2 regions of the Helicovermis profundi genome follow, and region 1 is predicted to be linked to the other one. Evidence: riboswitches for the same ligand, from Rfam matches in the RefSeq annotation. Region 1 holds a riboswitch; the other holds the start of a gene.
The links. Region 1 has a riboswitch for glycine ahead of AACH12_RS02435 (ACT domain-containing protein). Riboswitches for the same ligand answer to the same signal wherever they lie in the genome.
Positions count from the first base shown of each region.

Region 1 (4,418 bases):
ATCAAGTAAAGTTACCTAAAGACTAATAACTATCAATAAGTTTTAGAACTCTTTTTTTTATGTTTTCAGGTATATTTTGTTCGAGCATTTTTTTTAAAATGCTAATATGTTGAGATTTATTTATTGATAAGTACTTTTCAATCATAGCGACTTTTGCTTCTCTATTTTTCATAAGTTGATATAAAAGATACCATTCTTCTAGAGATGTCATAGGAATACTAATACCATTTATAATATGAGATTTTGTAATCGATGATTTATCAAAATTATATTCGAATACTTCTTTTTCTAAATTAATACGAAGCCCTGAAATCACATCAATATCAATGCCATTAATAACATACTCGTAAAAATACCTTGATGAATATGAAGCAGACTTTTCCCATTTGGATTTTGTACCAAGTGATTTTAGTATTATATCAGCTTTTTCTATATCATCTAAAGAAATAATAATATCGATGTCATTTGGTTTATCGACTAGTCCATGGATACACAAAACCATTGAAGAACCAATAGCCCATGTAATATTAGCTTCGTTTAGTTTATCTGCTATTATTGATAATGTAGTAAACATTTTAATCACTCCCAAAAGTTTATAGAAAAATTAAATGATAAGAGAATTAATCTTTTTTAAAAAAGTAGTCTGTTAAAAAAGATTTTCGTGATTTAATTTATTTCTAACCATAGACTCAACTTCCGAAAGTCCAGGATAATCACCTTTTTCAAACTTAGAAAAAATTTTTTCGCTGTTAAAATAAACATCATAAATGCCACCTTCAGATGGAACTAATTTAACAGAAGTTATGTGTTTTTTATGTTCATTAAGAAGTCTTTCAGCTAGGCTCACGGCCCTCCCTAAATAACCTCATGATGTGCAGTATTCAATGGTAATAGTGTTATTCATAGAAACTCCTTTGTATAATAATTGTAAACTTAAAAATAATACTCTTTTATTAAAATTATATCATAATGATATAGCTTTTTTGTTTTGAGTTAAAGATAATTTTAAATTTTAATTGAAAATTATCAATTTTTAAAGCTATGAATAGGTGCAGGGATTCTACCACCTCTATTAACGAAATCTTCACTGGAAAATGTATTTACTTTCATGATAGGAGCCGTTCCAAGTAGCCCACCAAATACAGCTTCATCTCCCAGTGATTTTCCGTAAACAGGAATTATTCTTACTCCAGTTGTTTTATTATTAATCATGCCTATAGCAGCTTCATCTGCAATAATTGCAGAAATTGTACTTGACGGTGTATCTCCAGGTATTGCAATCATATCAAGACCAACAGAGCAAACACAAGTCATGGCTTCAAGTTTTTCTATAGTAAGTGATCCTTTTTTTACAGCTGCAATCATACCCTCATCCTCACTCACTGGTATAAATGCTCCACTAAGTCCTCCAACATGCTTTGCTGCCATAACTCCACCTTTTTTTACCGCGTCGTTTAAGAGTGCAAGAGCTGCTGTTGTTCCGTGTGCACCAACAACTTCAAGTCCAAATTCTTCAAGTATTCTTGCAATACTATCATTTACTGCAGGAGTAGGAGCAAGTGATAAATCGATTATTCCAAAAGGTACATTTAATTTTTCTGAGGCTTCATTTGCTACAAGTTGTCCAATTCGGGTTATTTTAAAGGCAATTTTTTTAATTGTTTCAGATACTATATCAAAAGAATCTCCTTTAACTTTTTCAAGTGCTGTTTTAACTACTCCAGGTCCACTAATGCCAACATGTATAACACAATCAGGTTCAGATACTCCGTGAAATGCCCCTGCCATAAATGGATTGTTTTCAGCAGCATTTGCAAATACAACTAATTTTGCACATCCAATGCTATTAGTGTCTTTAGTTAGATAAGCGGTTTCTTTTATAACTTTACCCAAATCTTTTACTGCATTCATATTAATTCCAGCTTTCGTTGTTCCTACGTTTACAGATGAACATACAATATCAGTAGATGATAAAGCCATTGGGAGTGATTTGATAAGAATTTTATCACCTTTCGTATATCCATTTTGAACAAGTGCCGAAAATCCTCCAATAAAATCTACTCCAACTTTTTTTGCAGCTTTGTCTAATGTTTTAGCATATTCAATATAATCTAGATCGTTGCTTGATTGCGCTATTAGAGAAATTGGTGTAACAGAAATCCTTTTATTAATTATTGGGATTCCATATTTTTCTTCAATTTCCTCGCCAACTTTAACTAAATTTTTTGCATATGTCGTAATTTTATTATATATTTTTTCTCTTGATTTTTTACCATCACTATCACAGCAATCCAAAAGTGAAATTCCCATTGTTATTGTTCTTATATCAAGTTTTTCTTTTTCTATCATACTTATAGTTTCAAGAATATTATTAAAATTATTCATATAGCCTCCTTTATATTTTATGCATTGCAGAAAAAATTTCTTCGTGTTGCACCTTTATGCTTAGTTCAAGTTTTTTTGCTGAAATAGATAAATCATTTTTAAGTTTTTTAAACTCAATTACCATATCTTTAAGATCCACTAGCATAACCATTGTAAAATATCCATTAACAATTGTTTGGTTTATATCTAAAATATTGATAGAGTGATCAGTTAAAATTGCTGAAATTTCTTTGATAATTCCTTTTTTATCCATTCCTAGTACTGAAATAAATGCATTCATAAAAATCTCCTTTTTGTGTTAGAAAACAGAAGAAGGTACAAAAAACAAAATGAGACTAAAACTTAGTCTCATAGAAAGCGTTATACGTATAAAAAGAATTATCTTTTTATAAAATGTTTCCTCTGTCCCTTGTACCTGAGAGTTTCACTGTAAAAACAGCTTTCCCCTTCGGTGCTCATAAATGAGTCTCTCCAGAGGTTCGTCTAATAACGGTCTTACTAATTCGTAATTCCACTACCTTCATCCGAGCCATATTAATTTAATAATGATGTTATCATAGAAAATTGATAATTGTCAAGTATAATTAAAGAAAAATAAAATTATTACAAATAGTAATAATTTTATTTAAGAAATCAAGCAAAAAAATGTATAAATAATTATTGTAAAGGTTAATTTTTAAAGGTATAATTAATCGATTTGAAACAAGAAAATTTACATGTTTATTCTATTGAAAAGTGTATAAAGGGTGTGGAGATAAAGATGAAATTAAAAAGTAAATTGATTGTAATAGCTATTGTAATTTTATTTATTTTAACAGCTGTAGCATATAAGGGCATTAGCTCAATTAATAAAGCAAATAATAATTTAAATACGTTTTACGAAGATAGATATATTCCAAATCAAATTTTAACTGATATTCAAAAACAAGTATTTTATATGGAATTGAATTTACAAAAAATGGTGTATGAAAAAAAATCTTCTTTAACGGTTGATGATTCTAATGCTGAATGGAAAGCTATTGCTGAAAGTATTCAACTAATTAATAGATTAATTAAAGAATATAAGAACAAATATTTAGTATCAGATGAAGTCCAAGTACTTAAAAAAGTTGAAATTTTAAGCACCGAGTATGAAAACATATTAAATGAAATTTTTTACTATAGGGAGTATAAAGGTGCAGATATATTAATATCTAAAATTGAGTGGTTAACAAAACTTAGTGAAAATTATATAAATGAATTAGAAACTATAAACATTGATATTGCAAAAAAACTTAAAAATGATAGTAATGCTAGTGCAGTAAAATCAAGAAATGTTTTACTTTTTTTATTATTTATTGTTAGCATTATTTTATTAATTCTTTTTATTTTGATTGATAAATTTACAAAGAGAAGAATAAGTTTGGAAAAGAAAATCTCAGAGGAATCAATTTCTATTGTTTCGAATATTCTAGAAATGCATGATGAATACACTGAAGGACATTCTAAAAGTGTAGCCAATATTAGCAGGTTAATTGCTGAAAAGTTGGATTGTAAAGATTGTGAAAACGATTATATTTATATAGCAGGGCTTCTTCATGATATTGGAAAAACATTTATTGGTGTCGATATATTAAATAAAAAAGGAAAATTAAATGATGAAGAATATGACGAAGTAAAAATGCATACTATTAAAGGTCATGATATATTAATTAGGACAAGTGAATTAAAAGTAATTTCAAAATACGTACTTCACCACCATGAAAGGTGGGATGGAAAAGGGTATCCAAGTGGACTTAAAAAAAGTGAAATTCCTTATGTATCAAGAATTTTGGCAGTTGCTGATACTTATGACGCAATGACAAGCAATAGGTCATATAGACAAAAACTTAGTAAAAAAGAAGCGCTTGATGAAATAGTTAAAAACGCTTGGACGCAGTTTGATCCCAATGTTGTAAATGCCTTTATAAAAGTCTGCGCGGATCAGATGATTTAGTTGTATATAATAAATTGAACTATTTACGGAGTAAATGTAAATAGTTCAATAAGTTCTT
Region 1 is NZ_AP028654.1:558,719-563,136, forward strand. It holds gene AACH12_RS02420 (nucleotidyltransferase family protein) at 23-574, opposite strand; partial or broken gene AACH12_RS02425 (Rdx family protein) at 647-853, opposite strand; gene AACH12_RS02430 (PFL family protein) at 1,027-2,385, opposite strand; gene AACH12_RS02435 (ACT domain-containing protein) at 2,396-2,665, opposite strand; glycine riboswitch at 2,778-2,870, opposite strand; gene AACH12_RS02440 (HD domain-containing phosphohydrolase) at 3,146-4,360, shown strand; gene AACH12_RS02445 (DEAD/DEAH box helicase) at 4,384-4,418, opposite strand, start outside.

Region 2 (4,418 bases), 670 kb from region 1:
CACATGCTGAAACACAGTTACCACTTAAAATTGCTCCGTCCATAATTTCTGTTGGATAAAGAATTGTTGGTACAATCTTCTTTGCATCCACTCCATAAACATAAGTGTCATGAAGTAAACCTTGAGTTTGAAGCATATAAACATAGCCTACCTTTGGTAATTTTGGATATTCATTTGCTTGCTCAAACATTGGTTTTGTTTCGAAAGATTCAATATTATCTGGAGTTAATTCTCTAGATAATTCACCTAAATATGTTGCTATTTTAAGTCCAGCCATTCTTGCTGCAGCTTCATATTGGTATGGTTCAATTCCTTCTTTAGGTTCAAGAATTACCACTACATTATTTAATTTTGAAAACGGTGTAAATTCAGAGCCAACTCCAGTCATATCAATAATACCTTCCTGGAATCCGACAATTTTACCACAAGTAACAACTGCAGCACCCTTTAGTACGTTAGTTCTTCCTTCTCCTACAGTATCAACTTTACTAATCACTCCAGGAAAAATACCACCTTTGCCTTCGACTTTAACTCTAGGCTCAATCACGTCTTTTACAGGTGTTATTCTTACCTCTTCACCTGGTCTTGCTAAATCAACATCTACTTTACTTAAATGCTCATCTTCACTTGCCAACTTGATTATTTCTTCTTTGTTTACATATAAAGTTCCATTTTCAATTTTTGATACTTCACCAAATTGTACATCTTTAATTAAAATTTCACCAATCTCTAAACGCAAAAGGTTCACCTCCTCTTTATTCCAACCAAGTGGTTGGTTAAAAACTTTTACAAATTACTTTCAATCATTTTTTTGATACCATCTTTTGTAGCATCATCTTTTGTAACTTCAGCCAATTTCTGACCATCTTTATATAATACAATAGTTGGAAGTCCTAAAACTCTTTGTGAAATTGCAAGTCTTCTAGCTTTAGTAGTGTTCAGTTTACAAAACTTAACTTTTCCTTCATACTCATTTGAAAGAACCTCTACATCTGGCATAAGCGCCTTACATGGTTCACATGAATCACTCCAATAATCAACAAGAGTTAATCCACTTGATTCTAAAACTTCTTCACTAAAATTATCTTTTGATAAAATTAACATTTTTACCTCCTTTTTAATAACGTTCTTAAAATATTTTGCTATAAATTTTTTGAAAAAATAGCAATAAAATGTAGTTATAAATTTAACATTTGTAATAATAAAATAAGCATTCTTCCTAGGACTATTAAACTCTAATGAAGAATGCCTAATAGTTTAGCTAAATTTATGTTCAATATATTTTTCAGCTTGTACCGCGGCTATCGCACCATCAGCAGTTGCTGTAACTACCTGTCTTAATGACTTTTGTCTCACATCTCCTGCAGCAAACACACCTTCAATATTTGTTTTCATATCAGAATCAGTTAAAAAATATCCTCTTTCATCAAGTTCTACTTTGCCCTTAAACAATTCAGTTTGTGGAATATAACCAACAAACACAAATACACCAAAAGTTCCGTCTTCTTCATCTGCAAGATGCTCAGTTAGTTGGCCAGTTTTTTTATTTTTAAGTACTAAAGATTCAACAATTCCATCACCTTTAATTTCTTCTACAACCGAATCATAAATTAAATTGATTTTATCATTAGCTTTTATCTTTTCAACAATTGATTTGGCAGCTCTAAACTCATCCCTTCTATGAACAACATTTACTTTTCTAGCAAACTTAGTTAAGTACATAGCTTCTTCAAGAGCAGTGTCGCCGCCGCCAATACAGTAAACTTCCAAATCAGTAAAAAAATCAGCATCACATGTAGCACAGTATGAAATTCCTTTACCAGTTAATTCGCTCTCACCTGGACAGTCAAGTTTTCTAGGTGAAGCACCTGTTGCAATAATAACAGATTTCGTTTTTATATTTTTACCACTATTTGTTTTTATAATTTTTATATCCGAATCGAGATCTATATCAAGTACTGAATCTTTTAAAATTTCAGCTCCAAATTCTTCACATTGTTCTACCATTCTAGCTACTAAACTTGGACCAGTAGCTTCTGGAATTGAACCAGGATAGTTTGCAACTTCTTCAGTAGTTACAATTTGTCCACCTGTTCTGCTTTTTTCTAAAACTAACACATTCATCTTTGCTCTAGCAGCATATAAACCAGCTGAAAGTCCAGCAGGGCCTGCTCCAATTACTACAACATCAAATATTTTTTCCACTTAAAAGTTCCTCCTTAAAAATTTGGTCTTAAAATTTAATAAACCTGATTAATACTTTCTATACCACTATCAATTAAACTTTTATCAATAATCATAAAATCTTTTAAATGCTTTTCCTTTAAATTTCTTGGCTTGTAATCTCTTAGAAATTTTTTTGTAACTTCAATACTATTTTCAATAATATTTAGCGATTCGAAATCCATTTCAGTTGTTTCACTCGAAATGACAACTGATTTAAATGGTGTTTCGTATGGTTTAACACTACCCGTTAAAGGATGAGTAAGTAATTTATGACCTTTATGAATACTATCTCTTGCAAATTCAAGAACATTAATAAAACTAGCAGTTTCCATAAAAATTATTTTTTCTAAATTTTTGAAATTAATTTCGTTTAAGTAATACTCATTTACTAATTTATTATTAGTAATAATTACATATTTCATACACACACATCCAATCCTAAATATAGAAACAAAAACAAAAACAGGAGAAACAGCATAAATGCCGTTTCTCCTCTGTTATAGTAACCTGAGAGATTCTCTTTTTTCAAAGATTGCCCCTTCGGTGTCTATTAAAAGACTTTTCAGAGTATCGTCAAAATCCGGTCCTTTTGCCTGAGAAATTCATCACTACTGGCATAGCAGAGATTTGTTCCTTCGGCGATCAATTAAATGATTCTCTCCCTGATTCTTCATCCGATTGTACATATATGTTAACGTTTGTTAACATTTTGTCTACTTACATGTTGATTATATAGCATAAAAAATCCAAATGCAATACTTTTTTTTATCAATTGATACTTTTTTATCAAATACTATATAAAAATATATTATTTTAAAAAGCTTATTGCAAGGCATCCCGGTCCGGCATGAGTTCCAACTACTGAACCTACTTCAGATTCAATTATTTCCTTAAACGTATAATTTTTTTCAATAGCGCTTCTTAATATATTTAAATTTTCTTTACTAGTAGCATGATAAATACCAATTTGTTTATCAGATAAATCAATTTTATTTTGGTCTATCCAATTGAAAATCCATTTAAATGCTTTCTTTCTTCCCCGAACTTTATCAATAGCTTTCAACTGGCCATCAACTATTGTAATAATTGGCTTAACATTTAATATTTTACCAATAACGGCTTCAGTTTTAGATAATCTACCACCTTTTAGAAGGTATTCTAAAGTATCTACAACAAAAAAATATTGCATATTCCTGACCATATACTTTATTTTATCTATTACCTCTACTTCTAATTTACCATTTATCACCATTCTAGCAGCTTCAATAACGATCATTCCGTATCCAAAACTTATTGCTTTTGAGTCTATTATAACAATTTTATCACTATTAATATACTCTTTAGCCTTAATCGCCGCATTATATGTTCCGCTTAATTTAGATGACATTAAAATTACAATTAAAAATTCATGTTCTAATAATTCTTCTTTAAAAACATTAATAAATTCACCTGGCGTAACTTGCGAAGTTCTTGGTAGTTTTTTAGAAGATATTAATTTATTAAAAAACTCTTCGTTATTAATATCTACGCCATCTTTATATACTTTATCTTCAAAATTAACACTAAGAGGTACTACTCTTATATTTAACTCATTTGAAATAGATTTTGGAATATCCGATACGCTATCTGTGATTATTCTTATACTCATTTTCTCCCCCAATTGCAATATTAATTTATTTATAATTTCTATTCATAAATTACAGCATAAGCAATATTTGAAGCATGGTCACCAATTCTCTCTAAATTGCTAATGATATCCAAAAATATAACACCTGAATTTGCTTGACATTTCCTCTCGCTTAGTCTTTTGATATGTTTTTTTCTCAATGTTTTTTCTAGCACATCAATTTCTCCTTCTCTTTCAATAATTTTTTGCGCTAGTTTTATATCAGCTTCCTTTAAACATGTCAATGAATCAGAAAAGGATAAAATTGTTTTTTCACTCATATCTTTAAGTTCCTCTATCGCTGAATCGGAAAACGCTAAAAACTTTTCTCCTTTTTCAATAGAAAGTTCAGCAATATTATCTGCATGATCACCCACTCTTTCAATATCATTTATAGTAGAAAAAAGTCCATCTATACGTTCCCTAGAATTTTGAGATACAGAAGTATTAGAGAGTTTAACAAGATACTCTGTTATTTCTCTTTCCATCAAGTTTATTACCTCTTCAATCTTAAACGTTTCTTTAG
Region 2 is NZ_AP028654.1:1,229,894-1,234,311, reverse strand. It holds gene AACH12_RS05345 (glycine/sarcosine/betaine reductase component B subunit) at 1-739, opposite strand, end outside; gene trxA (thioredoxin TrxA) at 787-1,104, opposite strand; gene trxB (thioredoxin-disulfide reductase) at 1,258-2,205, opposite strand; gene AACH12_RS05330 (GrdX family protein) at 2,241-2,648, opposite strand; glycine riboswitch at 2,798-2,900, opposite strand; gene AACH12_RS05325 (DegV family protein) at 3,035-3,874, opposite strand; gene AACH12_RS05320 (Na/Pi cotransporter family protein) at 3,913-4,418, opposite strand, start outside.
Region 2: another riboswitch for glycine. It lies ahead of AACH12_RS05330 (GrdX family protein); the one in region 1 lies ahead of AACH12_RS02435 (ACT domain-containing protein).